Regions from separate parts of the Serratia sp. GW822-FHT06D09 genome, predicted to be linked through region 4. Evidence: predicted binding sites of a transcription regulator. Region 4 holds the regulator's gene; each other region holds the start of a gene.
The links. Region 4 encodes CRP, which controls carbon source genes, mostly activating them, when cyclic AMP is high. Its sites were predicted from a motif close to ATGTGANNNNNNTCACAT; they were not measured.
Positions count from the first base shown of each region.

Region 1: the regulator CRP is predicted to act here: its motif matches at 4,265-4,282, upstream of idnO (gluconate 5-dehydrogenase).
Region 2: the regulator CRP is predicted to act here: its motif matches at 2,211-2,228, upstream of msrB (peptide-methionine (R)-S-oxide reductase MsrB).
Region 3: the regulator CRP is predicted to act here: its motif matches at 2,020-2,037, upstream of AC1RKG_RS16735 (PTS sugar transporter subunit IIB).

Region 1 is NZ_JBXALO010000003.1:4,870-12,799, reverse strand. Features, by position in the region: gene AC1RKG_RS07735 (glycoside hydrolase family 94 protein) at 1-1,937, shown strand, start outside; gene elaB (stress response protein ElaB) at 1,981-2,292, opposite strand; gene idnD (L-idonate 5-dehydrogenase) at 2,379-3,410, opposite strand; gene idnO (gluconate 5-dehydrogenase) at 3,435-4,199, opposite strand; gene AC1RKG_RS07715 (LacI family DNA-binding transcriptional regulator) at 4,469-5,452, shown strand; gene AC1RKG_RS07710 (DUF1097 domain-containing protein) at 5,454-5,948, opposite strand; gene AC1RKG_RS07705 (MFS transporter) at 6,215-7,459, opposite strand; gene AC1RKG_RS07700 (DMT family transporter) at 7,630-7,930, opposite strand, start outside.
Region 2 is NZ_JBXALO010000003.1:681,213-689,142, forward strand. Features, by position in the region: gene AC1RKG_RS10955 (D-hexose-6-phosphate mutarotase) at 52-927, opposite strand; gene gapA (glyceraldehyde-3-phosphate dehydrogenase) at 1,008-2,003, opposite strand; gene msrB (peptide-methionine (R)-S-oxide reductase MsrB) at 2,352-2,765, shown strand; gene AC1RKG_RS10970 (YeaC family protein) at 2,831-3,103, shown strand; gene chiD (chitinase ChiD) at 3,142-4,422, opposite strand; gene pncA (bifunctional nicotinamidase/pyrazinamidase) at 4,654-5,286, opposite strand; gene ansA (asparaginase) at 5,311-6,327, opposite strand; gene sppA (signal peptide peptidase SppA) at 6,421-7,930, opposite strand, start outside.
Region 3 is NZ_JBXALO010000006.1:300,334-308,263, reverse strand. Features, by position in the region: gene AC1RKG_RS16745 (glycoside hydrolase family 1 protein) at 1-94, opposite strand, end outside; gene chbC (PTS N,N'-diacetylchitobiose transporter subunit IIC) at 143-1,504, opposite strand; gene AC1RKG_RS16735 (PTS sugar transporter subunit IIB) at 1,516-1,833, opposite strand; gene mutS (DNA mismatch repair protein MutS) at 2,614-5,169, shown strand; gene glsA (glutaminase A) at 5,603-6,607, shown strand; gene rpoS (RNA polymerase sigma factor RpoS) at 6,814-7,812, opposite strand; gene nlpD (murein hydrolase activator NlpD) at 7,867-7,930, opposite strand, start outside.
Region 4 is NZ_JBXALO010000016.1:8,695-16,624, reverse strand. Features, by position in the region: gene argD (bifunctional acetylornithine/succinyldiaminopimelate transaminase) at 1-77, shown strand, start outside; gene AC1RKG_RS23705 (YccS/YhfK family putative transporter) at 102-2,177, opposite strand; gene crp (cAMP-activated global transcriptional regulator CRP) at 2,232-2,864, opposite strand; gene AC1RKG_RS23695 (OsmC family protein) at 3,244-3,651, shown strand; gene AC1RKG_RS23690 (phosphoribulokinase) at 3,688-4,557, opposite strand; gene AC1RKG_RS23685 (YheU family protein) at 4,709-4,942, opposite strand; gene AC1RKG_RS23680 (hydrolase) at 4,939-5,919, opposite strand; gene AC1RKG_RS23675 (LysE family translocator) at 6,039-6,641, shown strand; gene AC1RKG_RS23670 (PhzF family phenazine biosynthesis protein) at 6,652-7,434, shown strand; gene tauA (taurine ABC transporter substrate-binding protein) at 7,661-7,930, shown strand, end outside.

The DNA of each region.
Region 1 (7,930 bases), on a different contig from region 4:
CCGGTTATGTGGAGTTTATCCTCGGCGATCTGCGGCAAAAGTCGGCCATGCATATCGTCACCCAGGCGGCTTCGTCTGAAAACGGCTGCGGTATCCTGGCGACCAACCACTATGGGGGCAACGGATCGGATCGCACCGCGTTCTTCGGCGTCTCGGGGGCGCATTGTTCGCTCACTGGCGACCGGCGTGAATTTATCGGTCGTAATGGTTCGCTGACCAATCCGGCGGTGCTAAAACTGCGGCGCCTGTCTGACAAAGTCGGCGCCGGTATGGATCCGTGCGGCGCGGTGCAGTCGGCCATCAGCCTGATCGACGGCGATCAACGCAGCTTTGTGTTCGCCCTCGGGTTGGGGCAAAACGCCGAAGAAGCCGAAGCGCTGCTGCACAAATACCTCCAGGAGGACAACCTGCAGGATGAGTTGCAACAGGTGTCTGCGCACTGGGACGGTATTCTCAACAAAGTGCAGATAGGGACGCCGCAACCGGCCGTCGATTTACTGGCCAATGGCTGGCTGCTGTACCAGACCCTTGCCTGCCGTATTCAGGCGCGCAGCGGTTACTACCAATCCGGCGGTGCCTTTGGCTTCCGCGATCAACTGCAGGATACTTTGGCACTGACTCACGCCGCCCCGGAACGGCTGCGGGAACAGATCCTGCTGTGCGCTTCGCGCCAGTTCGTCGAAGGCGACGTGCAACACTGGTGGCATCCGCCGCAGGGCAACGGCGTGCGCACCCGCTGTTCGGATGACTATTTGTGGTTGCCGCTGGCCATTTGCCACTATCTGGACGCCACCGACGATCGGAGCATCCTGGATGAACAGGTGGGCTATCTGGAGGCGCGCAAACTGGCACCCGGCGAGGAGTCTTCCTATGAACAACCGGCGCAGAGCGTAACGCAAGAAACCTTGTATCAGCATGGCGTCCGGGCGTTAAAACACGGATTGAACTTCGGCGAACACGGTCTGCCGCTGATGGGAGCCGGTGACTGGAACGACGGCATGAATATGGTGGGCCTGGAGGGGCGTGGCGAGAGCGTCTGGCTTGGCTTCTTCCTGTTCCATATCCTGCAGCGTTACGGCAAGTTGGCAACCACGCGTCATGACGACGAACTGGCGACGCTGTGCCGCCAACAGGCCGAGACGCTGCGCAATAATCTGCGTGACCATGCCTGGGACGGCGAATGGTACCGTCGGGGCTATTTCGACAGCGGGGAACCGCTGGGCTCTCATCAGTCGGCGGAGTGCCGTATCGACGCCATTGCCCAAAGTTGGTCAGTGCTGTCCGGTGCCGGTGATGCGCCGCGCAGCCTGCAAGCCATGCAGTCGCTGGATAAACACCTGGTCGACAACCAGGCCGGCCTGATCAAACTGCTGACGCCGCCTTTTGACGGCAACGGCCCGAATCCGGGCTATATCCGCGGCTATCTGCCTGGCGTGCGGGAAAACGGCGGACAATATACCCATGGCGCGGTGTGGGCGGTGATGGCCTTCGCCGAAATGGGCAATATCGAGCGCGCCTGGGAACTGATGGCGCTGATCAACCCGATCAATCACAGCCTGGACAGTACCGCGGCGGAACGCTACAAGGTCGAGCCGTATGTGGTTACCGCCGATATTTACGCGGTGGCGCCGCACGTCGGTCGCGGCGGCTGGAGCTGGTATACCGGCTCTGCCGGTTGGATGTATCGGCTGATCCTCGAGTCACTGCTGGGTCTGAAACGCCATGGCGATCGGCTGAGCGTCAATACCCGCCTGCCGGCGGACTGGCCACAGGTGACGCTTAACTACCGGGAGGGTAGCAGCGAATATCGGTTGGTTGTTCGTCAGGGGCAAGGCGCGGCGCAGGTCAGCGTCGACGGTGAAAAACAGTCGGAAGCCGTGATAACACTGGTAGACGATGGCAAAATCCATCAGGTGGAAGTGACATTGGGGCAGTAAATATCGGGGCGCGGCGGGTGCCGCGCCCAACGTCTACAAGCCGTTATTTACGCGCCAGCAACAAGCCCAGTACCAGGCCAACCGTGGCACCGATCCCTACGCTGCACCAGGGGTTTTCACGCACGTATCCGTCGGTTCGGCAAACGGCGTCCTTGGCACGCGCATAGTAGGACTCGGTGGTGTCAGCCAACCGCGACTTGACCTCACTCAATGCCTCTTCGGCATGAGCTTTGATATCGATATAGGCCTGATCGGCCCGATCGCCGGAGTACTTCAACACTTCTTCCAGCGTGTCGCTCAGCATTCTCAGATCGTCATCGAGCGTGGTTTGATCCGCATCCGTATTTCTCGCCATGGTAAGTTCTCCGTGTTTAAAAAATGAAACGGCCCTTAACTATAGACAAGGATCGTCGATCCCCGCCATCAGACTGATGGCTAAAATCAGAACACCAGTTGGACTTTGGCGGCCCGGCTCTTGTCGCCGGCAAACGTCAGCGCCTCAGCCAGTTGACGATTGTCAAACTCGGCGGACAGCAGCGGCAGCGGATTGACTGTTCCCTCGGCCAACCACGTCACCGCCAGGGCGAACTCTTCAACAAACCGGAAGGATCCCAGCAGATTCAGCTCTTTGGCGATCAACAGCATCAGCGGGAAATCCGGGAAGCTGCTTCCCATACCGACTTGCACCACCGTCCCCTTGGCGCGGGTGACCTCCAGACAACGCTGCAACGACAGTGGATGGCCGGAGACTTCAAAAGCGATATCAAAGTACCCTTTTTCCTGCTGATAGCTGCTGAAATCGTCATTGCCGGCGTGCAGACAGCGGGATGCCCCCATCTCTCCGGCGATATCCAGGCAACGCGGGCTGAGATCGGCGCAGACAATTTCGTCGGCGCCCAACGCCTTCAGCGCCGCCACCAGCAGGCAGCCTATCGGGCCGACGCCGGACACAAATACCTTTTTCCCTTTCACTTCACCGGGCTGGCTGGCGGCATGTATCGCCACCGCCAGCGGCTCGGCAAAAACCATCACCTTCTCGTCGCAGTTGGCGTCGAACGCAATGCACTGCGCGCTATCAACCACCTTGTACTGGGTAAAAGCGCCGTCAACATGTGGGAAGTACATCGCGCTGCCGAAAAAGCGCATTTGAGTACATTGGTTTTGTTGATCCGCCCGGCAATACTTACACTGCCCGCAGGGCTTGCTGGGGTTTAACGCCACTTTCTGGCCCACGGGCAGGCGAGCCGTGTCGCTGGCGACCACTTCACCGATCACCTCATGGCCCAGCACCATCGGCTGACGCACCTGAAAACTGCCGACTTTACCCTCCTGATAATAATGCAGGTCTGATCCGCAGATGCCACCACGGGTGATTTTCACCAGCGTGCCGTGGCCCTGGTACTCAACCTCCTGCTCCACTACCGCCACGTCATATTTGCCGTTGACCACGCAGGATTGGGTTTGAATTTTCATCATCATATTCTCATAAGCAGGCGGCTATACCGCGGCCGACATTCCGCCATCGACAAACAGCAGGTGACCATTGACAAAATCAGAGGCTTTGGACGACAGGAACACCGCCGCGCCAATCAACTCCTGCGGATCGCCCCAACGGGCAGCCGGGGTACGCTTGGTCAGCCAGGCGGTAAACTCTTGGTTGTCCGCCAGTGCCTGAGTCATTTCGGTTTTGAAGTAGCCCGGGGCAATACCATTGACCTGAATGTTGTAGCGCGCCAGCTCTACGCACATGCCGCGCGTGAGCATTTTCACCGCCCCTTTGGAAGCGGCATAGGGGGTGATGGTGTCGCGGCCCAGTTCGCTCTGCATCGAGCCGATATTGATGATTTTACCGCTTTGACGCTGCACCATATGGCGGGCTACGGCTTGTGACACCATAAATACCGCCTTCTGGTTGACGGCAATAATGTCGTCCCAGTCTTTTTCCGGGAATTCGGTAAACGGGTGGCGACGCTGTATGCCCGCGTTGTTAATCAACACATCGATCCCACCGCTTTGCGCCTCAATTTTCTCAATAGCGGCATGAATGGCCTGGGAGTTAGTGACATCAAAGGCCGCGGCATCGGCGCGGAAGCCCTCACGGCGCAGTGCTTCAACGGCTCGCTGGGCGTTTTCTTCGGTGGTCGCATTGACCAATATGTGAGCGCCGTACTCCGCCAGCCCACGCGCCAGCAGAAAACCAATGCCCCGAGAAGCGCCGGTAATCAGTACTTTTTTATTATCCAGTGAAAATAAGTTGTTCATAACGTCCCCGGCAGAGTCATTCAGATAAGACAGGTGCCTATCTCAGCGGATCGCCGCCGGCAAAAACGTGATGACGATCACTTAAAACAGTGTTACTAAAACCTGTTACCTTTAACGTGAAGCCACGCAATCTCGCGGGAAATAAACTCAACACATTTCATTGAAAAATAAGATTTTTATACTTTATGTCGTCGATTGTTATCACTAAATCGATTTGTTAACATGGCGTTATTCGCGATTTCGCCGCCCCACCCTGTTAAGGCCTCAGAATGAAGAACCAACGCGTCACGCTGCAAGATATTGCGCTGCTCGCCGGCGTGACCAAAATGACCGTCAGCCGCTATCTGCGAACGCCGGAAAAGGTGGCGGCCGAAACCGCCGAGAAAATTGCCCAGGTGATGAAGGAAGTTAACTTTACCGACGGCGATGAAGCACGCTCAACGCAAAAGCCGCGCATTGGCGTTTTGATCCCCTCGTTCAACAACCAAATTTTCGCCGATCTGCTGGCCGGAATCGAATCCATCACTCTGGAACAGGGCTACCAAACGCTGGTAGTGAACTATGACTACAGTCGGCAGCGCGAAGAAGAGCATATCGTCCAACTGCTGGCTTACCCGATCGCCGGGCTGATCCTGACGGATTCGGAGCATACTCTGCGGGCGGAAAAGTACCTGACGGCCGCCAAAATCCCGGTGGCGCAGGTGATGGATCTGGAAGGTCCGGAAGGAAGGATCGCCGTGGGGTTCGATAACTTCCAGGCGGGTTACGACATGACCGAAGCGCTGCTCGCCAGCGGTAAACGTCAGGTGGTTTATTTTGGCGCCATGTCCGATGCGCGCGACACCAAACGTTTTCAGGGCTACTGCCGGGCGATGGAAAAACAGGGCCTGACACCGCGCCAAATCACACCGCACCGTGTTTCGTCGGTGACGGTCGGCTCCGACATGCTGGCCATGGCACGGCAGCTTTACCCGGATTTGGACGGTATCTTATGCACCAATGACGATCTGGCCGTTGGGGTCTTACAGGAGTGTCTGCGGCTGGGGCTGCGGGTTCCGCAGGATATCGCTTTGTCGGGATTTCACGGCCTGGATATCGGCAAAGCCACCACGCCGGGCATCGCCAGCGTTATTACACCCAGGTTTGATATCGGCAAGGTGGCCACAGAGATCTTGTTGAAACGCATTAAAGGGGTGCCGTGCATTGAGCGCGTTGATCTGCACTACCGCATCTCACTCGGCGGCACCATTTAACTCAGCGGTTAACATGTTCGGTAACAGCGGCCGCCTGTTTCGGTTTTTCGCTGCGCGCCGCCAGCCACAGGCCGCTGTTTTTCATCGCGTAGCCAAACACTAATCCCACCAACAGGGAAAGGGTCACCAGAGACCAATTGCCTCCTCCGGCGAAGGTGGCGCAAGCGCCGATAAAGGTGCCGGGCACAAAACCCAGCCACTGCTGCTTTGCCTGAATGCACATCAGAAAAGCCACCGCGCCGGTCAGCAGATAACCGAGCAGGCTCCAGCCGGGCGCCAGCTCACTGCCGTGAATGATCGCCATCGCCCAAAATACCCCGCTGCAGCAGGTCAGTGTGCTGATCAACAACCCTTTCAGCCCCCCCTGCGGGCAAGCAAAATAGGCCGTACAGCCCAGGAAACCGGCCCAACTGATCAGCCCCAGGCTAACAGCCACCCATCCCCACACGCCGGAGAGGATCCCGGTAGTCACAGCAATGGCAAAAAGAACGTTCATAAACTGACCCGCAGCAAAGAAAGCGCGCAGTTTACGCGAAAATCGGCAAATTCAAGTGATGTAAATCACAAAAATTTTGTAATGAGAAATACTGAAATTGCAGAATTGAGGAATTTGTCACAAAAAAAAACCAGCGTGACTAGCACGCTGGAAATGACACACAACAACACCAGGGAAATCGTTCGCCACCTTGCGTGGCTAAAATCGTTGTTCAGCTACCCTGCGAATTTCACGTTGCCGACGGACAACCTGAAACTCGGCGGGTATCAGCGCGGGAAACCCGCGCGGGTCACCATGAAGCTCAAAGATAAGCAAACCACGGCACTGACCAGAAATAACAGATTGACCGCCAGATGCAGGCTGGCATGGTCGATAACCGCCCCCAGCAGGATCGGAACCCAGTTGGCGATATAGGCGATTACGTAAAACAGTGAAATCAGTCTCGCATGGCTGGCCTTCGGTGAAATCAGGTTCACCAAGGTGGCACTGCCGACAAAAATCGCCCCGTAGGCGTAACCGGCAATCACCATACCGGCACTGGCCAGAGCCAGCGAGTGGATCTGAATCGCCTCGGCGAACACCACCACTGACAGCGCCTGCGCCAGACAGCCAAACATCAGCGAATGGCGCGCATTAACGCGACGGCTCAGGATCTGGCTAATACCGGCAATCACCAGATAAACCGCAATCACATAGCCGTAAACGCCCCGGCTGTGCATGCCCAATAGCTTTTCCGATACGCTTGGCCCTATCGCCAGAATACTGGCAGCCACTGCCCAGCAGATGAACAACGCGCCAGCACACAGGAAGAACTTGCCTCCGGTAGCGCGCAGGCCATCCGCCAACGAACTTTTTTCTGCCGCGGCTTCTGCTGCCGGTGCCCCACTGAGGGGTACCGCAACGGCTTCAACCGGCCATTTCAGCATCACGCCCAGTGCGGCAACTGCCGCCACCGCCATGATGATAATGAACGGCAGCGAAGTCGTGTGGAACCCGGTTTGCAGCGCCACGCCGCTGAAAATCGGCCCCAAAGCCAGACCGGTGGTGAATGACAGCGTGGCAATCAGCGCCGCATTTTTACCGCCGTCCTTCGGCCCAAAACGCACCAGCGCAATGTTAGCCGCACCGGTCAAAGCCCCGGTGCCGATCCCGGCCAGCAGACGCGCCATAAACATCATCAAAAACGAATCGGCCATCGAAAACAGCAAGGCCCCGGCCAACACCACCAGCAGCGCCGGTACAATCATGCTGCGCAGATCTTTGACCTTGCCGGCCATGTTGCCCACGCCGAACAGCGAAATCAGCACGCCGGCGGCATAGGCGCCATAAATGACGGTCAGGCTGACCGAGCTTAGCGCCAACTCATGTTGATAAAGCGGGTAAAGCGGTGTCGGCGCACTGCTGTTCAGCAATGCTGACATTAATGCCAGGGCTAAAAACAGCAGGATGGCAAAATGCGACTCACCCAACTTCGCTTTAGCGGCTTCATCAACAGCCACACCTTCAGACATTTTTCTCTCCCGAAACAATCTGGATAAACACCTAACCCTGAAAACCAAACTCCTCAGGAAACGCGTTTATCATACCTTTCGGGTATAACGGTCAAAATAGCCAAGAATGCATCATAGTGATTCATTAATGCATTTGCGCTGACGCCCGCCAGCGCTTAATGCCGTGCTCTTTACACCGCCGCCGCCTTCGAGGTTTTTGCCGGAGCGCGCTTCACTATCGCCAACGCACCGGAGAGAATAATCAGCGCCATGCCGCCCGCAGCAATGTAGGACAGCTTCTCGCCAAACAACAGATAGCCGAGCAGCGTGGAGAAAATGATGGTGCTATAGGAAAGAATGCTGACAATCACCGCATTGCCGCTGCCGTAGGCGCGGGTCATGGTGATTTGCCCCAGGCTGCCGAACACGCCGATGGCGCAAACGCACAGCATCATGGCGCTGTCCAACGCGGTAAACCCCACCACTGAGGTC
Region 2 (7,930 bases), on a different contig from region 4:
CATCTGTAGTGCAATGATGCAGGGCGGCAGTTTTCACCGCCCCTGCTGCGATCACGCGTTCTTGCGGGTGCGGAAGGTCACTGCCAGCCGTGCCGGTTGTTCCCCTGCTGCGATCAGCGGTTTGCTGACGCGGCCGGTTTCCACGCAAACCATGGTTTTATACCCGTCGTTAGGCATGTCCGCCATGCTGCAAGAAAGCTCTACGCCAGGGTTCCAGGCAATCACATCGCTCATGTGATGGTGATGAACCTCAATGGTGCGTTGGAGCGCCGCATCTTTGATCAGGCTAAAGGCCTCCGGCTGGGTATAAACCCGATCGGTCTGGCCGACGAAGGTCACGTCACCGGTCTGTTTGGCTTCGGCGCCCCCAGCGACTTTATCGATATAAGGCACGCCGAGGCCGGCTACCTTAACCTGTTCAATGTCCCCGATCTGGAAGTAGCTATGCAGCGCCGCAGTGGCCTGATAATCACCGTGGGACTCCAGCTCTATCTCACACTCTTCGCCTAGCTTGAAGCGGGCAATCAGCGTAAAGGCGTGTGGCCACAGGCTACGGGTTTGCTCATTGTCTTTCAGCGTGAAGGTCAGAATGACGCCGTTATCATCTTCATCATGCGCCGTCAGACTCCAGGGCTGATTGCGGGCGAAACCGTGTGAAGGTTTTGCCACCGGACCAAACCAGGGCCAGCAAATGGGGACGCCGCCGCGGATAGCATTGCCTTTTTTAAATGGCGTGTTGTTACTCAGCCAAATGACCGGCTTTTCACCGCTGGGTTGCCAGGCCAACAGATGCGCGCCTTGCAGCGTGATAGCCGCACGCACTTTCGGGTGGGAAACCACCACCACGGGCAGTTCGTCGAGTTGCCGTTGGCTGATATAAGGAGAAATTTGCTGAGTAACGGGTAGGGTGAAAATTTTTTCGTTCATCGGTTGGCCTTTTGTTCGCCGTAGAAACAAAAAAAGGGCGACAAAAATGTCGCCCTCATCATCAGCTTGGCATCAATCCATTATTTGGAGATGTGAGCGATCAGATCCAGAACCTTGTTGGAGTAACCAGTTTCGTTATCGTACCAAGAAACCAGTTTCACGAAGGTGTCGCTCAGAGCGATACCGGCTTTGGCATCGAATACGGAAGTCAGAGTTTCGCCGTTGAAATCGGTAGAAACCACTTCGTCTTCGGTGTAGCCCAGCACGCCTTTCAGCTCGCCTTCAGATGCAGCTTTGATAGCAGCACAGATTTCTTTGTAAGAAGCAGGTTTAGCCAGACGAGCAGTCAGGTCAACCACAGAAACGTTCGGGGTAGGAACGCGGAACGCCATACCGGTCAGTTTGCCGTTCAGTTCTGGGATAACTTTACCTACTGCTTTAGCAGCACCGGTAGAAGAAGGGATGATGTTTTGAGATGCGCCGCGGCCGCCGCGCCAGTCTTTGTGAGACGGGCCATCAACGGTTTTCTGAGTTGCGGTAGTTGCATGCACGGTGGTCATCAGCGCTTCAACGATGCCGAACTTGTCGTTGATAACTTTAGCCAGTGGTGCCAGGCAGTTGGTGGTACAAGAAGCGTTAGAAACGATTTCCTGACCAGCGTAAGATTTGTGGTTCACACCCATAACGAACATTGGGGTGTCGTCTTTGGATGGGCCAGTCAGAACAACTTTCTTAGCGCCTGCAGCGATGTGTTTACGTGCAGTTTCGTCAGTCAGGAACAGACCAGTTGCTTCTGCAACGACGTCAACATTGACTTCGTTCCACTTCAGGTTAGCCGGATCTCTTTCTGAGGTACAACGGATGGTTTTGCCGTTAACAACCAGGTGGCCGTCTTTAACTTCTACAGTGCCGTTGAAGCGGCCGTGAGTAGAGTCATATTTCAGCATGTAAGCCATGTACTCTGCGTCTAACAGGTCGTTGATTGCAACGATTTCGATGTCAGAACGTTCTTGAGCAGCACGAAAAACAATGCGACCGATACGGCCAAAACCGTTGATACCTACTTTGATAGTCATATATTCCACCAGCTATTTGTTAGTGAATAAAAGGTTGCCTGTAAAATTACAAAAACCTTACCAAGCGTCAAGCGGAATCGTGTCAATACTTGCTGCAAATCAAACCTCGCAGCCTGGTTTGAGCGCTTATTGCACGTTCCGTTTGCGTTCGGCCTCATCCGTAATATGGGGTCAAACCGCCAAGTATAAAGTCAGTCCATATAAGATATGTGATCGGTATCACATATTGCCGCGACGTGACCTTTATGGGCTACAGTTTAGGCCAAAAAGCGCTGCAGTGTTGTTAATTTTTTGTTATTATTACTCATTGTTTTCGTTGACATTATCCACATTCAGAGAAACGCACAAATGGCTAAAGAGACAACCCCTGACCATCCGGCCACGGAACTGAATGAAATCCAACGTTATGTGACTCAGGAACGTGGTACCGAGGCGCCGTATTCCGGCAAATTGCTGCACAACAAACGCGAGGGCGTGTACCATTGCCTGTGCTGCAACCACCCGCTGTTCTACTCAGACAGCAAGTACGACTCCGGCTGTGGTTGGCCGAGCTTCTATCAGCCGGTATCTGACGATGCGATTCGTTATCTTGATGATAATTCACATAATATGCATCGCGTTGAGATCCGCTGTGGTCACTGTGACGCGCATTTGGGCCACGTATTCCCCGACGGCCCGCAGCCGACCGGCGAGCGTTTTTGCGTTAACTCGGCGTCGCTCAGTTTTACCGACGGTGAGAACGGTGAGAAAACGGCTGGCTAGAGCTAGTACGTTGTTAGAAAAATCGATTCAGCTAATTATTCTTGCACGAGTAAGGAAAAGCCCTGATGGATGTGAAAGACCTGATTGCCGCCATGACGCCGGAAATCTATCAACGGCTGGTATTGGCCGTTGAGCTGGGCAAGTGGCCGGATGGCGTAGCCCTGACTCCGGAACAGAAAGAAAACAGCCTGCAGGCGGTCATGCTGTGGCAGTCGTTGCACAATGCCGATCCGCAACACATGAGTATCGGCACCGACGGCCAGATTGTGATGAAGAGCAAGCAAGAGCTGAAACAGCAGTTTATCGCTGAACCCTTGGCTAAGCTGAAACCGCAGTAAATCGAATAACGGGGCGATAGTGACATCGCCCCGTGGGTTTAGCCTTTCCCGCCGTTGATCCCCAGCGATTCCGCCAGTTGATGCGCGAGCCGGTTATTGTCGTCTGCGCCATATTCCCAGAACATCGCGCCCCCTAATCCCTTACTTTTGATGTAATCAGCCTTCAGCTCAACCGAGCGTGGGTTCTCGTACGAAATGGCGAATAAAGGTTTGCCCTCGGCGGATTTCATCGTCAGATAGGGAACCTGGGCATCGCTGTCCCAATGGGCGCTGAAGCGCCGCTGTGGATCGTTTAACAGCTTGCTGACGATATCGTTATATTTGAAGTAGCTGTCTTTGGTCAGGTCCAACCCCAGTGATTTGAAGACGGCGGTTTCGCGCGCGGTGAAATAGGGTTGGGTGACAGGGTTTTTCTCTGCGTCGGCTTTGTCCCAGTCGATGCCGGGCTCAGTGGCGCGTTTGGGTACCCGACCATAAAAACCGATGCCCAGATTTAACTGCGCCGGTTTAAGTCCAGCGGCCAAATAGTTATCCACGACAAAATTGGCGCTGTAGCGATCGGCCGCCGCGACGGTCGGCCACTGTTTGGAATCATACAGATTGGAGTTGAAATACTGAGTGCCGTACGCCATGTCGTAGGTCATCAGGTTGATGTAATCGAGGTAGGGCGCAATACCTTTGACGTCCACCCATTCCTGCGGACTTTTGACGTTGGCACCCACGGCGATGGTCAGCAATTTATTTTTATTCAGGGCGCTATGCAGTTCTTTCAGCAGCACTGTGAAGTTGGCCCGGTCCGCCGGTTGGCTTTCGACCAGCCCCCAGGCGCCGTTAACCGGGTACTCCCAGTCGAGATCGATGCCGTCCAGTTGGTACTGCTTGATGACGTCCAGCACCGAACGGATAAATACGCTCCGGCTCTCTGGCGTTGCCGCCGCACCAGAAAAACCGCGAGCACCCCAACCGCCGACGGACAGCAGCACTTTCAACTCCGGATTCTGTTTACGCAATACCGGCAGCAGCTTCAGATCGGCCATCACTTTAGGTGACAGATAAATCTGGTGCAGGCGAGCCGGGTCTTTTAGCGCCGGATTGGATTCGTCTTTCTCATCGTTGTAGATCAGGCCGAAGGAGTAATTGAGGTGGGTGATTTGCGTGACGTCCAGCTTGTTGATGTCACCGCCTGGACCGGCGGTAACGTCACCCCCGCCGTTGAAATAACCGACGGAGAGGTAAGAGGCGGCATGCGCCATGCCGGCACCAGCCATACCAAACTGCACCGCCACCAGCAAAGGCAGCAGTTTACGGGTGAAAACCATGTTATCTCCTTTGGTCGGCAAGGCCGACCCGAAACCGCCTCAGGCGGTAACATAAAGCCGGGCTCAATGGGCCCCGGATGCGTATAACTGATTGATGCCAGAGCATCAGCGGTCATAACAGCAAAAGTGCTGCACGCGAACAAGATGTCATCACAGGAGAATGGTCGGAATGTGAGCGATGTCGAGATTTGTCGGTGGGGGAATGGGCGGGTGCCATCAGCACCCGACGCATTATCGTTCGATGAATTGTGACAGGGTAACGAGTTTTGCACCAGCCTGCTGCATGGCCTGAAGGGCTTCCTGACTGTCACCAGCTTGCAAATTAACGCCGCGACAGCCGTCGGTAATTACCGAGGTCTGGTACCCCAGCGCGAGAGCATCCAGGACGCTGAATTTGACGCAGTAGTCGGTTGCCAGCCCCATCACGGCCAAATGGCTCACGTCATGAGCTTTCAACCAGCGGTCCAACTCGGTGCGTGAGCGATGCCCGTTGTCGAAGAAGGCGCTGTAGCTGTCGATATCCGTATTTTGACCTTTACGGAATACGGCGACGATATCCCGTTGGTTTAATTGCGGATGAAGCTCGGCACCTGGGCTTTCCTGTACGCAGTGCACCGGCCACCACACCTGCGGCAACCCCTCCAGTTCACCCAGCGTACCCACCTGTGCGTTGGCGTTTACCGCAAAGCTACGGTGATTGGCAGGATGCCAGTCCTGGCTGGCGACTACAGGTTCGCCCCGCGCGTTGCAGGCCTCTATTGCCCGATTGGCTACGGCGATCACGGCATCGCCGTCTGTCACCGCCAGTGCGCCGCCGGGGCAAAAATCGTTTTGCAAATCGATTAGCAGCAGGGCTGTTTTCATCGCGACTCCGTCTTGGGGTTAGGGTTAACCACTGATGCTTAGTTCACCGCGCAAGTCTTGCTGCATCTGGCTGCGGATTTGCTCCGGCGTCAGCGGTTGGCTCAGCAAATAATGCAGCTTGGTCAAGGCGGCTTCCACCGTCATGTCGAAACCGCTGATGACCCCCGCATGGGCCAGCGCGTTACCGGTGGCGTAGCCTTCCATATTCACCCGACCGGAGATGCACTGGGTCAGGTTCACGACCACAATGCCGCGTTCGGAAGCGTCGCGCAATTCATCAACCAGCTCCGCTTTTTGCGGTGCGTTGCCCACGCCGTAAGAGCGCAGGATCAAGGCTTTCACCGGTTGCAGCAAAAAGTTGCGGACTACCGCGCCGGAGATCCCTGGATAAATCGTCACCACGCCGATCGGCTGCGGGGTAATGTCATGCACTTTCAGATCACCGTTGCAGACCGGGCTGTCGATACCGTTCTGGCGACGGATATGGATCCCTGCTTCCAGCAGTGGCGGCAGGTTAGGCGAGGCAAAGGCGTCGAATCCGTCAGCGTGCGCCTTGGTGGTACGGTTGCCGCGGAACAGTTTGTTGTTGAAGAACAGACTGACTTCATTCACCGGATGGTTGGCGGCCAGGTACAGCGCGTTCAGCAGGTTGGTTTGACCGTCGGAACGCAGTTCAGCCAGAGGAATTTGCGAACCGGTGACGATCACCGGCTTGGCCAGGTTTTCCAGCATGAACGACAGGGCCGAAGCAGTGAAGGCCATGGTGTCGGTACCGTGCAGGATCACGAAGCCATCATAGAGGTGGTAATTCTTTTTGATGTCGTCGGCGATATGCTGCCAGTCTTCCGGCGTCATATCGGAGGAATCGATCAGCGGCGCATATTCATGAATGGTGAAGTCCGGCATCTCCGGCCGGTGAAACTCAGGCATCAAGGCCAGTTGGCGCTGCAGGTGACCGGACACCGGGATGTAGCCGTGATCGGAGCGTTGCATGCCGATGGTACCGCCGGTATAAGCGACGTAAATCGATTTCTTTTGCATGGTCATTGTTTTAACAGAAATATGATGGGCTGAATTATAGGGGGATAAGCGCAGAAAAAAAGCCCGGCGGGTGCCGGGCTGAGGATTAATTTGTTAGCGGACTTCTCCGCAGGTCAAACAGATGGCATAGCGGTTTTGCGGATCGTTCAGGTTGTTGAACAAACCCGGCTGTTCTTTTACCGCCATGGCTACCGACGCCAGCGGCGCAGGCAGCATTGACTGAATGGCTGCCGGCAGCATGGCGTGAATAGACACGCCAAACTGGCTGAGTACCATGTCGGTCAGGCTTGGCGTATCGACAAACCAGTTAAGCTGCCATTGTTTCAACTGCGCCAGTTCGGCCGCTTTTTTCACCGCGTCGTCAAAATCGCCCAACTGATCGACCAGACCGTTGGTTTTGGCATCGCTGCCCAACCACACGTGCCCCTGAGCAATTTGGTCAACCTGCTGCGGCGTCATTTTGCGGGCCTTGGCGACCAGATCGATAAAGTTTTGATAACCTTTCTCGATGTTCAACTGCATCATCTGCGAGAACTCTGGTGGCAGCGCCTTGGTCACCGCCAGATCCGCCAGCGGCGAGGTGGCCACACCGTCGGTATGCACGCCAATGCTGTCCAGCGTCTGCTCATAGGTGTTGATCACCCCGAAGATGCCGATAGAGCCGGTGAGGGTGCTCGGGCTGGCGATGATGTAGTCCGCCGGCGTAGAGACCCAATAACCGCCCGATGCCGCCATACCGCCCATGGAAACCACCACTGGTTTTCCGGCGGCGCGTACTGCGGCCAGTTCGGAGCGGATCACTTCAGAAGCGCTGACGCTGCCCCCTGGGCTGTTAACCCGGAAGATAACCGCTTTGATCGCCGGATCCAGTCGTGCCTGACGCAGTTCCGCGGCGGTGGTGTCACCCCCAACGGTGCCTGGCGTCTGCGGGCCGTCCATGATCGCGCCGTTGGCGAAGATCACGGCAATTTTGCCTCCCTGATCTGGCGCCGCTTTTGGCTGATAGTCATAGATGCTGGTGGCGTTGAAATCGTTCGCCTGCTTGTCCCAACCGAAAGTCTTGATCAGTTGGTTCTCAATGACGGTGCGGGAAGCCAGCTCGTCAACCAGTTTATTGTCCAGCGCGTACTTGGCGGTATCGCCACCGGCGGCCTGCAAGCCGGTCAACACGCCCGCCGCACCGGGGAACAGTTGCTGCGCGGTGATCTGACGGTTGGCGGCTACCGTATCCAGGTAGTTCTGCCACAGCCCGCCAATCCAGCGGCTGTCGGCCTCACGGGCGGCTGGTGACATATCGTCACGGATCAGCGGTTCTACCGCAGATTTATAGGTGCCCACGCGGAAGATATTGGTGGTGACCTTGAGTTTCTCCAACAGGGATTTGTAGTAAAGATTGTTGGTGGCGAAACCGTGCAGATCGACGGCGCCCTGTGGCGACAGATAAACCTTGTTGGCGTAGCTGGCCAGATAGTATTGCGTCTGGTTATAGCTGTCGCCAATGGCGAAAATCGGTTTCCCGCTGTCGCGGAATTCCCGCAGCGCCTTGCCGATGTATTGCAGCGAAGGTTGATCGGCGCCGGCAAAATCATTTAACTGCAATACC
Region 3 (7,930 bases), on a different contig from region 4:
TCTGACTTTTGCCATCCCGTGCAGAGGCCCCTTCCGACTGCGGCGCAGAGGTCGCACTTCCCCACCAGAAATCGTCAGCAAATTGATATTTCATCCAAACGCCCCTAAAACCGGGGCAGCAAAGGCTGCCCCAGACTGACAGTTAGAATTTCAGCGCCTTGGCGATGTCTTCTTCGCTTTCGGTAGCCTGATCGATCTGGCTCTGCGCCTTGTTGGATATCATCACAAACGGCAGGTAAATCAAGGTCGCCACGCCCAGGTTGAAGAAGCTCAGCAACATGGCGACGATACTGCCGTTGGTGTTGAAGAACGCCCCCAGGCCTACCGGCATGGTCCAGGGCGCAATGTTGGTGATAGGCGGGATCATTCCGGTGTAATAGGCCACCGTGGTGATGATCGTCAATACCGGTTGAACCAGAATGAACGGGATAAACATCACCGGGTTCATGATCACCGGCAGGCCGAACAGGATAGGTTCGTTAATCTGGAAGATGCCCGACGGGGTAGCCAGCTTGGCGACCTGGCGATAGTCTTCACGGCGCGAGGCGATAAAGATGGCGATAATCAGCCCCAGCGTAGACCCGGTCCCGCCCAGATAGATATAAGAGTCGACGAAAGGTTTCGCCCACATATGGAACTCTTTGCCGGCGGCAACGGCGGCTTCGACCGAACCATACTTGTTGTAAAGCTCTACGTTTTCCAACGCGAATGGCGTCATGATGCCGCTGTCCAGCGCGGCCAGCGCCATCGAGCCATGCACCCCGAAGAACCACAGCAGCGAGGAGAACATCACATACACCCAGCCGACCACGCTGCCCATTTTCGCCAGCGGAGCCGAGATGCTGTCCATGATGATTTGGTGGAAGTTGGTTCCCCACAGCGTCAGACAATAGGCAATCACGCCCATGATCGACAGGATCAGGAACCCGGGGATCAGTGCGGAGAACGAGCGAGACACGGAAGAAGGTACGCTGTCGGGCAGGCTGATGACCCAGTTGCGGCGCACCACAAAGGTAAACATCTCCGCCACCACCAGGCCGATCACCATGCCGGAAATGATGTTGGCGCCGCCAAGCCAGTTAGCACCGACGGCATAAGCCTCACCGACGCTGAACGGCGTTACCGTCATAAAGGCGGCAACCGCCAGTAGCGCGGCCGCCAGCGGGTCAACCTTACGCTCCTCCGCTAAAGCCATGCTGATAAAGAAGGGCGTCATCAGGGACATAATCCCCAGGGTGCCGTTATAAACGCTGCCACCGATGGTCTTCAGGCTGTTTAGCGTTTCAATGGTGGACGCATCCAGCCGTACCCCCAATGAAAAGAAGAACGAGCCTTCGCCGAAACTGAGGAATACGTTGTTGATCAGAACGAACATCGCCCCGGTCAACGTCAGCGGCATTAATCGAATGAACCCGTTTTTGATGGCATTAACATGGGGCTGTTTACCAATTTTCACGGCAAAGGGCAGTATGACCTTTTCCAACGAGGCAATTAACGTATTCACGGCAGACCCCTTTATTGGTTAGCTTTTTTTATGGTGGCGACCGCGGCCTTCAACACCCCAAGGCCATCAAGCTTGCCGTATAAAGCGGAATCGATCACTTCGACGGGCTTATTGGGCAGCTGTTTTTGTACTTCGGCTAACGTATAGGCAATCTGTGGCCCCAGCAGGATCAAATCTGCCTCTGCGCCCTTTTCCGCTGCCAGCGCTTCGGGATAAGCGGCAATGATCACTGGCACTTCGTACTTCTCGGCCTGCGCCTTCATTTTTGAGACCAGCAGAGAAGTCGACATACCGGCAGAACAAAACAGATAGATTTTTTTCTTTTCCATACCCAATCCCTCAAGATAATCAAAAAAGCCCCGTGTCATTTGTTTGCCAGATGCAATAGCGATTGCCTCGCGCACATTCCTTATGAAAATTTCCGTTGCTCTGCCCTGGTTGCGAACAGTATACGGAGGCATCGGAGCGGACCGGTAAGCCATCGGCGTAAAGAACCGTCTCTCCTTGACCTTCCAGATTGACCCTCTTCACATTTTGCATAAAAAATTAGTGTGACCGGGCTCACAAATAACCTTAAATTACCGAATTAATTCATCTAAAATAAACAAATACCAATTATAAACAATACGTTATAAACATGCAGGGTATTTATGGATTATTCTTCTCGCGGGATCGTGCAACGGGGGATAAGTGAGCACAGAATAGTTCGCCCTTGATTAGAACTGGTCATCAAGGGAAGGCGTCGAGACCGAAGGAAAAACGGATGGGAATGGGGTGATTTCTGAGCAGATACGCTTGGTTTTTAGAGCCAGAACGGGGATTGTAACGCCTTTCGTTCATTACAACCCCAGTTTGCGTAAAGCTCCCCATTTTTACCTGTGACAGCGGATTGCCCGCTGGGCTAGTATAGCGTCGGTATAAAAGCTTATTGATCCCCATCGTCGGTAGCCGCAGCGCCCTCCGTTCCGTTTGGGACTGGTTTGATCAATGGCTTTACCTCGCCCTGCGACCGCCTGCAGGCGTGATTTTTGTAACACGGCGTGATACCTAATGATGAAAAACAACGTCAAAACTCATTTCAAATTCAATGGATTGGAAACAGTAATCTTATGAATAGCACCGACAAGCTCGATTCACACACGCCGATGATGCAGCAGTACCTGCGCCTCAAGGCTCAGCATCCCGAGATCCTGCTGTTCTACCGCATGGGCGACTTTTACGAGCTGTTCTATGATGATGCCAAACGCGCGTCCCAACTGCTGGATATCTCGCTGACCAAACGCGGTGCCTCAGCAGGGGAGCCTATTCCCATGGCCGGCGTTCCCCATCATGCGGTGGAAAACTATTTAGCCAAACTGGTGCAGCTTGGCGAATCCGTTGCCCTGTGCGAACAAATCGGCGATCCGGCCACCAGTAAAGGCCCGGTTGAGCGCAAAGTGGTGCGTATTGTCACGCCTGGCACCATCACCGACGAAGCCTTGCTACAGGAGCGTCAGGACAACCTGCTGGCCGCCATCTGGCAAGACGCACGTGGCTTTGGTTACGCGACGCTGGATATCAGCTCCGGCCGTTTCCGCGTTGCCGAACCAGCAGATATTGAGACCATGGCGGCCGAGCTGCAACGCACCAACCCCGCCGAACTGCTTTATCCCGAAACCTTTGAACAGATGTCGCTGATTGAACAGCGCCATGGTCTGCGTCGTCGCCCGCTGTGGGAATTCGAACCGGAGACCGCCCGTCAGCAGCTTAACCTGCAGTTCGGCACTCGCGATCTTACCGGCTTCGGCGTTGAACAGGCCCATCAGGCACTGCGTGCCGCTGGCTGCCTGCTGCAGTACGTAAAAGATACCCAGCGCACCTCATTGCCGCATATCCGTGGCATCACCATGGAGCGTCAACAGGACGGTATCATCATGGACGCCGCTACCCGGCGTAACCTCGAGCTGACCCAGAGCCTGTCCGGCGGCACTGAAAACACCCTGGCGGCGATCCTCGATCACAGCGTTACGGCCATGGGCAGCCGCATGCTTAAGCGCTGGCTGCATATGCCTACTCGTGACATCAAGGTACTGAATGATCGTCAGCAAGCCATCGGTGCACTGCAGGATCTGTATGCTGAACTGCAACCTTCTTTGCGTCAGGTCGGCGATCTGGAACGTATCCTCGCCCGTCTGGCGTTGCGCAGCGCACGTCCGCGCGATCTGGCACGCATGCGTCATGCCTTCCAGCAGTTACCGGATATCCATGCGCTGTTAAAAGGCGTAAATACTCCGCATGTGCAGCACCTGCTGTCCCAGGTGGGTCAGTTTGATGAACTGCAGGACTTGCTGGAACGCGCCGTGGTGGAAGCCCCGCCGGTGCTGGTTCGCGACGGTGGCGTTATCGCTCCCGGCTACAACAGTGAGCTGGACGAATGGCGGGCCTTGGCCGATGGTGCCAGCGACTATCTCGACCGTCTCGAGATCCGCGAGCGCGAAAAACTGGGGCTGGATACGCTGAAGGTCGGTTTCAATGGTGTTCATGGCTATTACATTCAGGTCAGTCGCGGGCAAAGCCACCTGGTACCGATCCATTACGTACGCCGTCAGACGCTGAAAAACGCCGAACGCTACATCATTCCCGAATTGAAAGAGTACGAAGACAAGGTGCTGACCTCTAAAGGGAAAGCGCTGGCCATCGAGAAAGGTCTGTACGAAGAGCTGTTCGATTTGCTGTTGCCGCATCTGGGTGAATTGCAACAAAGCGCGGCGGCATTGGCGGAACTGGACGTGCTGGCCAACCTGGCTGAACGCGCCGAAACGCTGAACTACGCCTGCCCGACCATGAGCGAGCAGCCTGGCGTGCGCATCACCGAGGGTCGCCACCCGGTGGTGGAGCAGGTGTTGAGCGAACCCTTTATTTCCAACCCGCTGTCACTGTCGCCCCAACGCCGAATGTTGATCATCACCGGCCCTAACATGGGCGGTAAAAGCACCTATATGCGCCAAACGGCGCTGATCGTACTGATGGCCCATATCGGCAGCTACGTGCCGGCAAGCAAGGCGGTCATTGGCCCGGTCGATCGCATATTTACCCGCGTAGGTGCAGCGGACGATCTGGCCTCCGGCCGCTCCACCTTTATGGTGGAGATGACAGAAACCGCCAATATCCTGCATAACGCCACCGAACACAGCCTGGTGCTGATGGACGAGATTGGCCGCGGCACCTCGACCTATGACGGTTTATCCCTGGCCTGGGCCTGCGCCGAAAATCTGGCCAGCCGCATCAAGGCCATGACCTTGTTCGCCACCCATTACTTTGAGCTGACCACCCTGCCGGAAAAAATGGAAGGCGTGGTTAACGTGCATTTGGATGCGCTTGAGCACGGTGACACCATTGCCTTTATGCACAGCGTGCAGGACGGTGCCGCCAGCAAAAGTTACGGGCTGGCGGTTGCCGCACTGGCCGGGGTGCCACGTGAAGTGATCAAACGCGCGCGCCAGAAATTGCGTGAACTGGAAGCCATCTCCAACCACACCGCCAGCGGTACCGTTGACGCCACCCAAATGACGCTGCTGAACGAGGAAACCTCTCCGGCGGTTGAAGCGCTTGAGGCCCTGGATCCGGATTCACTGTCTCCGCGCCAGGCGCTGGAATGGATTTACCGCCTGAAGAATATGGTCTAACTCGACGCATAAACGGCAAACGGTGAGCATCACGCTCACCGTTTTTATTTAATAAGGTTTATCGTTATTGTTACACAATGAAAGTAACAATGTTTCATATCCTCTTTTTGATTCGCCATGACTATTAGCCAATGTGTATTAATTAAAATAATCAATTGGACGTGATGCAAGTCGAAGCGAATAATTAGGTCTCAATATATCCAGTCAGTTGATAATGTGGGATCGCCCACTGCTACTGCATTGGAGACAGCACAACCTTTCCTACGGTGCTCTGCACCACCACGCTGTTATTAAAATTCTTTTAAAACAGTACCGCTATAGCTGCATGTATTTAAATCAATAAAGCATTCTCACATTCACAATACCCATTGTAATACTCACGTCAGTAACTTCATTTAATACAAACACCTATCCATCCTGTAGGAGTCATTTTATGAAACCTAAGCTTTTTGCTATACTTTTTTCCATTCCGTTCATTTCCCTGACAAGCACCGGTGCCTTAGCTGCGGACTCTCCCGATTATGCTGCCCTTGTGCAATCGGCTTATCAGAAATTTAAAAATGATAATCGTGGTAAGGTGGCCGATTATATTCCTGCATTGGCGGCTTACAGTGATAAGAATTACGCTATCGCGATTGCCACTATAGATGGAAAACTCTACACAGCCGGGGATACACAAAAAACATTTCCACTGGAATCATTAACCAAAATATTCTCTTTATCTATCGCATTAAATCAACATGGCGCAGACAAAGTACTGAATGAACTGGGCGCCAACTCAACCGGATTACCCTTTAATTCCGGCCTTGCCATCGAACTGCGTCCAGAGCGTCCGCAGAACCCATTGGTTAATGCCGGCGCCATTAGCACCGTCAGCTTTATCAATGCGAAAAATGCCAACGATCGCTGGCAGCAGATTATCGATAATATGAACGCCTACGCCGATGCTAAATTGAGCATTAATCTGGAGGTTTATCATTCCGAATCCGTGACTAACCAGCATAACCAGGCGCTGAGTCGCTTGATGATGTCTTATGGCCGCATGTACAGCAACGCAGACGAAGCGCTCGATATCTATACCAAACAGTGTTCGGTCAGTGCCACCACTGAGCAACTGGCCAAGATGGGGGCCGTATTGGCTAACGCAGGGAAATCTCCCTACACCGGCAAGCAGTTACTGCAGCAACAATACGTCCCTAACGTGCTGACAGAAATGGCGATTGCAGGTCTCTATGACGGCTCAGGCCAATGGCTATACAACGTGGGTGTCCCAGCCAAAAGCGGTGTTGGCGGCGGTATGGTCGCAGTGGTCCCAGGCCAATACGCCATTGCAGTCTACTCACCCCCCTTGGATAAAGCCGGCAATAGTGTCCGTGCACAGGAAGCAATCAGTTACGTCGCGCACGCAACCAAAGCTAACCTTTACGACTCTCACTGATCTCATTCCCGTCGTGCCTGCGCATCGGCGACTTCTAAGAATGTTCTATAGGCTGACAGAAAAAAGTTCACATTGACCCTCACCCACCAAGTCGGTGAAGGTTTTGTCTAAACACGGCCTTTATCCGCATCAGGGGTATTCGTTAGAAAAAAAACGGCGAGCATTATGCTCACCGTTTTTATTTTGATGCGGTTCAACTGCCGACGTTACTCGCGGAACAGTGCCTCGATACTCAGGCCCTGCATCTGCAGTATTTCACGCAGGCGGCGCAAACCTTCAACCTGGATCTGACGTACTCGCTCGCGAGTCAGGCCAATTTCGCGGCCCACATCTTCGAGCGTCGCCGCTTCGTAGCCCAACAGGCCAAAGCGACGCGCCAGCACCTCACGCTGTTTGGCGTTCAGTTCGAACAGCCATTTCACGATGCTCTGTTTCATGTCATCGTCTTGCGTGGTGTCTTCCGGTCCGTTGTCTTTCTCGTCTGCCAGAATGTCCAGCAACGCTTTCTCCGAATCCCCACCCAACGGCGTATCCACAGAAGTGATACGTTCGTTCAGGCGCAGCATGCGGCTGACGTCATCCACCGGCTTGTCGAGTTGCTCTGCAATCTCTTCAGCGCTCGGTTCATGATCCAGTTTGTGAGAAAGCTCGCGCGCGGTGCGCAAATAGACATTCAGTTCTTTAACTATGTGGATAGGCAAGCGAATGGTACGGGTTTGGTTCATGATCGCCCGTTCAATCGTCTGCCTGATCCACCAGGTAGCGTAGGTCGAGAAACGGAAACCGCGTTCTGGGTCAAACTTTTCCACTGCGCGGATCAGTCCGAGGTTGCCCTCTTCAATCAGATCCAGCAGCGCCAGGCCGCGGTTGCTGTAACGGCGGGCGATTTTCACCACCAGCCGCAGGTTGCTTTCAATCATTCGGCGGCGGGACGGCACGTCACCGCGCAGTGCACGCCGCGCAAAATAAACCTCTTCCTCTGCGGTAAGCAGCGGAGAATAACCGATTTCGCCCAGATAGAGCTGCGTCGCATCCAATACGCGTTGGGTCACGCCTTGTGACAACAACTCTTCTTCCGCTAGATCATTCTCACTGGCCTCTTCTTCTACCAGTGCTTTTTCGTCGAATGATTCCGCTTCCGTTGCGTTCTCGTCGAAATCCGCATCATCATGTAACTCGTTAACTTTCAGCGTATTTTGGCTCATATGCTGCTCCTACCCGTGATACCGCGAGCAGAATAACAGCGTATTCTGCCCAATCTATCGCTGCGGAAGATAACGCAGCGGGTTTACGGATTTCCCCTTGTAACGAATTTCAAAATGC
Region 4 (7,930 bases):
TGGTGGTAGCAACCGAGGATATTGACGAAGGGATGGCGCTGTTTGAGCTGGCCGTGCAGGACGTGATTGGCGCTTAATGCATAAGGGCACCGAGGGTGCCCTTATTGATCGCGCAGTTTGCGCTTCAGCCAGATGCCATGGTGCGGACGCTGGCGCCAGGCCAGTGACGAGATGGTGTGCATGACGCTCAGGTGGGACAAAATCCGCCGCAGATGGCGTTCCATTTCAGTCACCGGCATATCCGGCTGCAAATCCGGTGGCTGCATAATGCCGTTGCCACTGCTCGGCCCGTCGTATTCAAGCCGCTGCTGACAGCTTTGCAGCGCGATTTCACAAGACTGCAGATACTCCTCCGCCAGCTTTGGCGTCAGCATATAGTGCTCGCGCGCCAGAATGGTCATCGCATTCAGGTGTTCGACAATAAACTGGCTGTGCGTAACCCACAGGCGCATATCTGCCAGGTAGCTCGATTCAAAACCCGGCTCCTGCATCGCCTGATTGAGTGAGGTGAACAGCGCGTTGTGCGCCTGATTGACCTGCATGCGGGCATAAGCCAGCGCGCTGGGATCGGGTTCTTGCTCTTCCAGCAACAGGCGCAGCGCCTGTTGATCGTTTTCCAACGCCTGATGGGCGTTCTTGCGTAGCAGACCGCTTTGCCACTGTGGCCACAGCCAGATGGTGCTGCCGAACACCAGTACGCAGCCGATCAGCGTGTCGATCAGGCGCGGCACCAGGAAGTGGGTGCCGTTCAGTGCCAACAGTTGCAGGGTGTAAACCGCCGTCACCGTAAAGCCAATTACCGCCAGCCCGTAATTTTTACGTGAAACCAGATAGGCCAGCAGCGTGATCACCAGCATCACGCCCAGCGTCTCAGCCTCGGGCAGTTGCAGCTGCAGTAATCCGGCGGCAATCACCAACCCAACCAAGGTGCCGAGCGCACGGTGCTGGATGCGTACCCGGGTGGCGTTGTAGCCGTTTTGGCTCACCAGCATGATGGTCAGCAAGATCCAGTAAGGTTTTGGCAGATTGAAAATCATGCCCAGGCTGCTGCCCGCCGCCAGGGTGACTCCCAGCCGAGCCGCATTGCGCAGGGCGTTGGATTTGAACGACAGGTAACTGACCAGCGCGGGCCAGAATGGCAGACGGTTTTGATTGGCCATCAGATCGCGTCGGTAGAGTGGGTGCTGGGTGCGCAGCAGGCGGGCGATGCGGCTGAAGTGGTAATAACAGAATTGGCCGACCGGGTTGTCCGGGTGCTGCGCCGCCACTTTTTCCAGGGCTGCCAACTCATGGTCCATGTTGAAACGCTGAGAATGCTGATGATAGAGGATATCGTGCGCTACCGTGCGCAGCCGATTGGCAATCACCTGTGCATTGCGGCGGATAATGGCTTCGGCCTGGCTCTGCTCTACCAGTTTTTGGACCTCTTCCGGCAGGTGCAGGCTGACGGTGATGTGTTCCTGCAAATCCAGCGCGACCTGAAAGGTGCGTTGCAGGCGCTTTTGTTCGAGATTGCTGGCATGGGGCAGAAAATTAAGCTGCTGATACAGCAAGGTGATCAGATCCATGACCTTTTGCTGGCGCACCAGCAGCGGTGGTAAGGCGGTCTGCGGATCGGTGTGCTGGGTCAACAGCGAATATTTGGCTTCGAAGTAGTCCGCCAGCTCCAGATAGAGCTGATTGAGCGACTCGCGCATCGGTTGCTCTTTCCACAGCTTGAACCAGAACCAGGTAAACAGGCCGTACCAGGCGGTACCCACGATATATAACACCGGCGCGTGCCAAAGCGGCACCGTACCGGCCATGCTGAGAGAGAATATGGCGGCAACCAGCGCGGCGGGCAGCAGGCGGGCGTGCAGTGGGCTGATTTCGCCGCTGACGCCAAGCAACAGTGCCAGGCCGAGCATCAATGCGGGTAGCGGCACTTGCCACAGCAGTGCCTGTTGCAGCAGCAGGCTGCTAAGCGCAAAGAGCGAACCCCCGACGATCAGGCGTTTAAAGAAGCGTTTGTGGGGCGTGTCCAGCCCGGCGATGTTACAGCAGGCGGGAACCAGGGAAAATAGCAGGCCGTATTGCAGTTGGCCGATCAACAGCCCGAGCAGAACCGGCAGGCACAGCACCAGCGTTTGTCGCAGTGCATAGTTGACTTCCGGATGATAAATCAGTCGGCGCCACATGATAAATCGGGGCATAAAAAAACGGCGCGAATTATCGCGCCGTTTTTTCAGTGATTAACGGGTGCCGTAAACGACAATAGTTTTGCCGTGAGCGGAGATCAGGTTTTGATCTTCCAGCATTTTCAGAATACGACCCACGGTTTCACGAGAGCAACCGACGATCTGGCCAATTTCCTGACGGGTGATTTTAATCTGCATGCCATCCGGATGGGTCATGGCATCAGGCTGTTTCGCCAGGTTCAGCAGGGTTTGCGCGATGCGGCCCGTAACGTCCAGGAAGGCGAGGTTACCCACTTTCTCAGAGGTTATCTGCAGGCGGTTTGCCATCTGGGCAGACAGGCGCATCAGGATGTCCGGGTTTACCTGGATCAGCTGGCGGAATTTCTTGTAGGAAATTTCAGCCACTTCACAGGCGGTCTTCGCCCTAACCCAGGCGCTACGCTCCTGACCTTCTTCAAACAATCCAAGCTCGCCGATGAAATCCCCCTGGTTAAGGTAGGACAGGATCATCTCTTTACCTTCTTCATCCTTAATCAGCACCGCGACGGAGCCTTTGACGATGTAGTAAAGCGTTTCGGCTTTTTCACCTTGGTGAATCAGCGTACTTTTGGATGGATATTTGTGGATATGGCAATGAGACAGGAACCATTCGAGAGTAGGGTCTGTTTGCGGTTTGCCGAGAACCATTCGCTGTTATCCTCTGTTGTTATCGCTGCCTTGTGTCACAGGGGTCAGAGTTCCCTGTAAAACGTGCTGTCGCCGTTGTTTTAATGGTGGCTATCAGCAGGTTTTGAGGCGTGTCATAAATATACGCTGTCGCTCTAGCATATTAACTTGCCGGGAGAGCTGCAAGCTACATTCTGTTAACATACCGGTAAAGGAGCCTTTCCCTGGGAGTTTCCCTGAAATCAGTGTCCCGGAAAGATTTATTGCGGCTCTGTTTGTAGCACAGAGTGAGGCGGGTGTCTCGTGTTGTCTCGCTTCAGCATGATTAGCATCAGGTTCCGTTGCCAGTTTCTATGCGAAAGCGTACTCTGATTTTAAGAAATTAACCGGAGTGACCAGCATGCAGGCAAGAGTTAAGTGGGTGGAAGGGTTGACGTTTCTGGGTGAATCCGCGTCTGGCCATCAGGTATTGATGGACGGCAACGCCGGCGATAAAGCACCCAGTCCGATGGAAATGGTGCTGATGTCAGTAGGGGGCTGCAGTGCTATCGACGTGGTGTCGATCCTGCAAAAAGGACGCAACGACGTGCGTGATTGCGAGGTGAAACTGACCTCTGAACGCCGCGAAGAAGCGCCACGGTTGTTTACCCACATCAACCTGCATTTTATCGTGACCGGCAAAGATTTGAGCGACAAGATCGTGGAACGTGCGGTCAACCTGTCAGCCGAGAAGTACTGTTCGGTTTCACTGATGCTGAGCAAAGCCGCCAGCGTGACCCACAGTTTTGAAATCCGCGACCTGGCGTAACGGATAAAGGGGCGCGGTTGTACCGCGCCCCGTAGATTACTCGATTTTTTTTCCTTCCAGCAGTCGCTGCACCAGCGGCGCCATGATCAGTTCCATCGCCAGCCCCATTTTGCCACCCGGCACCACCAGCGTATTGATATGCGAGATAAAAGATCCCTGCAGCATTGCCAGCAGATAAGGGAAGTCGATCTGGTCCAGCCCGCGGAAGTGGATCACCACAAAGCTCTCGTCCAGCGAAGGGATAGCCTTGGCGGCGAACGGGTTGGAGGTGTCTACCGTCGGCACCCGTTGGAAGTTGATATGGGTACGTGAAAACTGCGGCGTGATGTAGTTGATGTAGTCTTCCATTGAACGAACCACCGAATCCATTACCGCTTCGCGGGAGTGGCCGCGTTCACCGGTATCGCGGATCAACTTCTGGATCCATTCCAGGTTCACGATGGGTACTACGCCGACCAGCAGATCGACGTGTTTGGCCACGTCGATGTGTTCGGTCACGACGCCACCGTGGAGCCCTTCGTAGAACAACACATCGGTCGGTGCCGGCAAGGCTTCCCATGGGGTGAAAGTGCCGGGAACCTGATTATAGGGTACCGCTTCATCGTAGGTATGAAGATACTTGCGTGAGCGACCGGTGCCGTTTTTGCCGTAGTCGAGAAAGCTTTGTTGCAGCAGGCCGAAGTCATTGGCTTCGGGGCCGAAATAGCTGATATGGCGGCCGAGATCGCGCGCTTTGCGGATCGCCGCGTCCATTTCCGGCCGGGTGTAGCGGTGGAAACTGTCGCCTTCCAGCTCGGCGGCGCGGATGTTCAACTGCTGAAAGATTTTACGGAACGCCACGCTGGTGGTGGTGGTGCCGGCCCCGCTGGAGCCGGTCACTGCGATAACGGGATGTTTGGCGGACATGGTGGTAGGTCACTCCGTGTTAAATGCGCAGGCGTCAGATATGATTATTGGTCTGTTTGACGCCCTTTCGCCAAGGGCAAAATTCCGCGCGTTGGTTTGCAATAATCCATTGTTACCTGATTTTTTCCGTCAGTCATAGAACCGATCGCCACTAAATTTCTTCCTGCCCGGCGCGGAACTGGCCGCGCGGCATAATGTTGACGGTCTCATGCAGTTCTGACCAAACCAGCAGCACCTCGCCGTTTTTCAACTGGCGGCGCACGTCTTCCACTTTCTGTTCCAGCGAGCGTTCGTGCTCGCCGTAGTCGGTGCCTTCGCGTAACACAAAGGACTCGATCAGGCTGTTTAGGGTCTCAGTTTCCAGTTCTTTCCAGGGGATAATCACGTGGTTGTGTCCAGATAAGGGGAAAGCCAGGATGGAATACGGTATTCCAGCCACATTTGGGGGTGTTTCAAGGTGCCGCCGACAAAACCGACGTGGCCGCCAAACTCGGTCAACTGATACTCAATGTTGTGCGGCAGCGAGGTGACCTCGGGGATCACTTCGTCGGTCATAAAGGGATCGTCTTTGGCATGGATGATCAATAACGGCGTCTGGATCGCCGGCAACAGCGGCAGGGCGCTGCAACGGCGATAATAATCACTGGCGTCGCTGAAGCCGTGAATGCGCGAGGTAATGGCGTCATCAAAGTCGCGGATCCGGCGCAACGCTTTGAGCTGCGGCAGCTTGAGTGGCAACGTGTCAGGGTAGTGCAGCAGCTTGCGGGTGGCATTTTGTTTGAGTTGCCCAAGCAGATAGCGCTGATAAACGCGCGAAAAGCCTTGTTCCATACGCCACGAACAGGGCTCCAGCATCAGCGGTGCCGAAACCACGACAGCCGCCTGCAGCAGACTGTCCGCCCCCTGCTGTGCCAGGTAGCAGGCCAGCATGTTGCCGCCGAGCGAGACCCCGACCGCGGCGGTGGGGGCTTCACCGTAGGTTGCGCGCAGCCACTGCAGAAAGAAACGCGCATCTTCCGTTTCTCCGGAGTGATAGATGCGCTGCTTGCGGTTCGGCACGCCGCTGCAGCCGCGAAAATGCATCACCACGCCAAGCCAGCCTTTTTCACGCCAGGCGTTGAGTTGACCGTGAGCGTAGGGGCTGTAGAAATTGCCTTCCAGTCCGTGGAACAGCACCACGCGCGGCTTGCCGGCAGCCTGAGCCGGATCTTCGCTCCAGGCGAGATCGACAAAGTCGCCGTCGGGCAATTCCAGCCGTTGCCAATGTGGTTTTAGCTGCACGCGGCGGCGCACCAGCCTTGGCAGCAGCGTCTGCAGATGCGGATTACTGGCCCCGGTCAAAGGGCGAAAGGATTCATGCATAACCTGAGTAAAAATCTTATTGGCGGCTATTGTGGGATTAATAGTGCGCTGTTAGCTTCACTATCCTGAACTGACAATAATACTGCAAAAAATCACCCTGGGTGAGGAGCACCCACCTCATGGAACCGAGTTTATTTCTTTCGATGTTAGGCTTCCTGTGGGTCGCCGCAATCACGCCAGGCCCTAATAATATGTTGCTGACCACCTCCGGCGCCAATTTTGGTTTTATGCGCTCGCTGCTGTTGATGATAGGCATCATGCTGGGGATGCAAAGTATATTGCTGCTGGTGGCGTTCGGGGTCGGCAGCCTGATCCTGGTTTATCCTGCGCTGCACCTGGTGCTGAAAATCCTCGGCAGCCTGTACCTGTTGTGGCTGGCGTGGAAAGTGGCCACTGCCGCCTATGAAAAGCTGGAGACCGACGTGGCGCCGCCCAAACCGATACGCTTGTATCAGGGCTGGCTGTTGCAGTTCCTTAATCCCAAGGCCTGGCTGATGGCGCTGGGGGCGGTGGCCAGTTTTAGCCTGGCAGGCGACAGGTACAACACGTCGATTGTGGCGATCTCGCTGGGCATTTTGGTGGTGAATATCGTTGCCGGGGTGATTTGGCTCGGCTTCGGCACGGTGATTGGCCGCTTGTTACGCAGCAAAAAGGCCTGGATCATCTTTAATCTGTCTATGGGGCTGCTGACGGCGGCCTGTGTGTTACTCATCTGGCATTAAGGAGTTGCGGATGGCAGAAAATTACTTCCACGTAGTGGCCTTCACCGGCGAAGGGCTTCGCGGCAATCCGGCCGGCGTATGCCTGCTGAAACAGGCGTTGTCGACCGCCGAGATGCAAGCGATCGCCAATGAGCTGAGCCTGCCTGAAACCAGCTTCGTCTGGGACGATGGCGATATGTCGGCCATTCGCTGGTTTACTCCCCATCGTGAGGTGGATCTGTGCGGCCACGGCACGCTGGCGGCGGCGCACGTGATGTTCAGCGCGGTCAATCCGGCGTTGCAGGATATCCGTTTCCGTTCGGCAAGCGGTGATTTGTACGTTAAGCGCGACGCCGAAGATGGCGAACGCTTGATCCTGGATTTTCCGTCCCGACCGCCGCAAAAAATCGCGACGCCTGCCGGGCTGAGTGCGCTGTTGGGTGTTGAACCGCAGGAAGTGTGGCAAGCCAATGCGCTGCTGGTGGTGCTGGAAAACGAAACGCAGGTGCGAGCGTTGCAGCCGGATATCCCGGCGTTGATTGCTTTGGCCGGGCGCGCGGTGATCGCCAGCGCACCGGGCGAAACGGTGGATTTCGTTTCGCGCTATTTCACGCTGGACGGCGGTGAGGATCCGGTTACCGGCTCTGCACACTGCACGTTGATGCCTTACTGGAGCGCCCGTCTCGGCCGCCATCAATTACACGCGCGGCAGATTTCGGCGCGCGGCGGTGAGCTGTTCTGCGAACTGAAAGGCGACCGTACCCTGATAGGCGGCTATGCGCAGATTTTTTTGCGTGGCGAACTGAGCCTGTAAGCAGATGGGGTTCGTTTCAACCAGCCACCGCCCGTGACTTTTTATCTTAATGTGAGAACACTGACGCGGGCCCCTAAAAGATTCCCTGGAGGGATTCCGCCACATCGGGATGATTTGATTAAATATTCCCATAAGTAATAACGCAGAGTTTTTTATTCTTTTATAGCTCGCCAACGCTCGGATAAAACTGTCAGCAACTGAACAGACTTTTATCAACGGAGCGATCATGGCGAGCAAACTCTTTGCATTACGCAGCGCGGCGCTGCTGGCGTTGTCACTCGGCACAGCCAGCGCCTATGCGGTGGACGTGACCGTGGCCTACCAGACATCGGCGGAACCCGCCAAGGTGGCGCAGGCGGAAAACAGCTTCGCCAAACAGTCCGGCGCTACCGTTGACTGGCGCAAATTCGACAGTGGCTCCAGCGTGCTGCGCGCATTGGCTTCCGGGGATGTCCAGATTGGCAACATCGGTTCCAGCCCATTGGCGGTGGCCGCC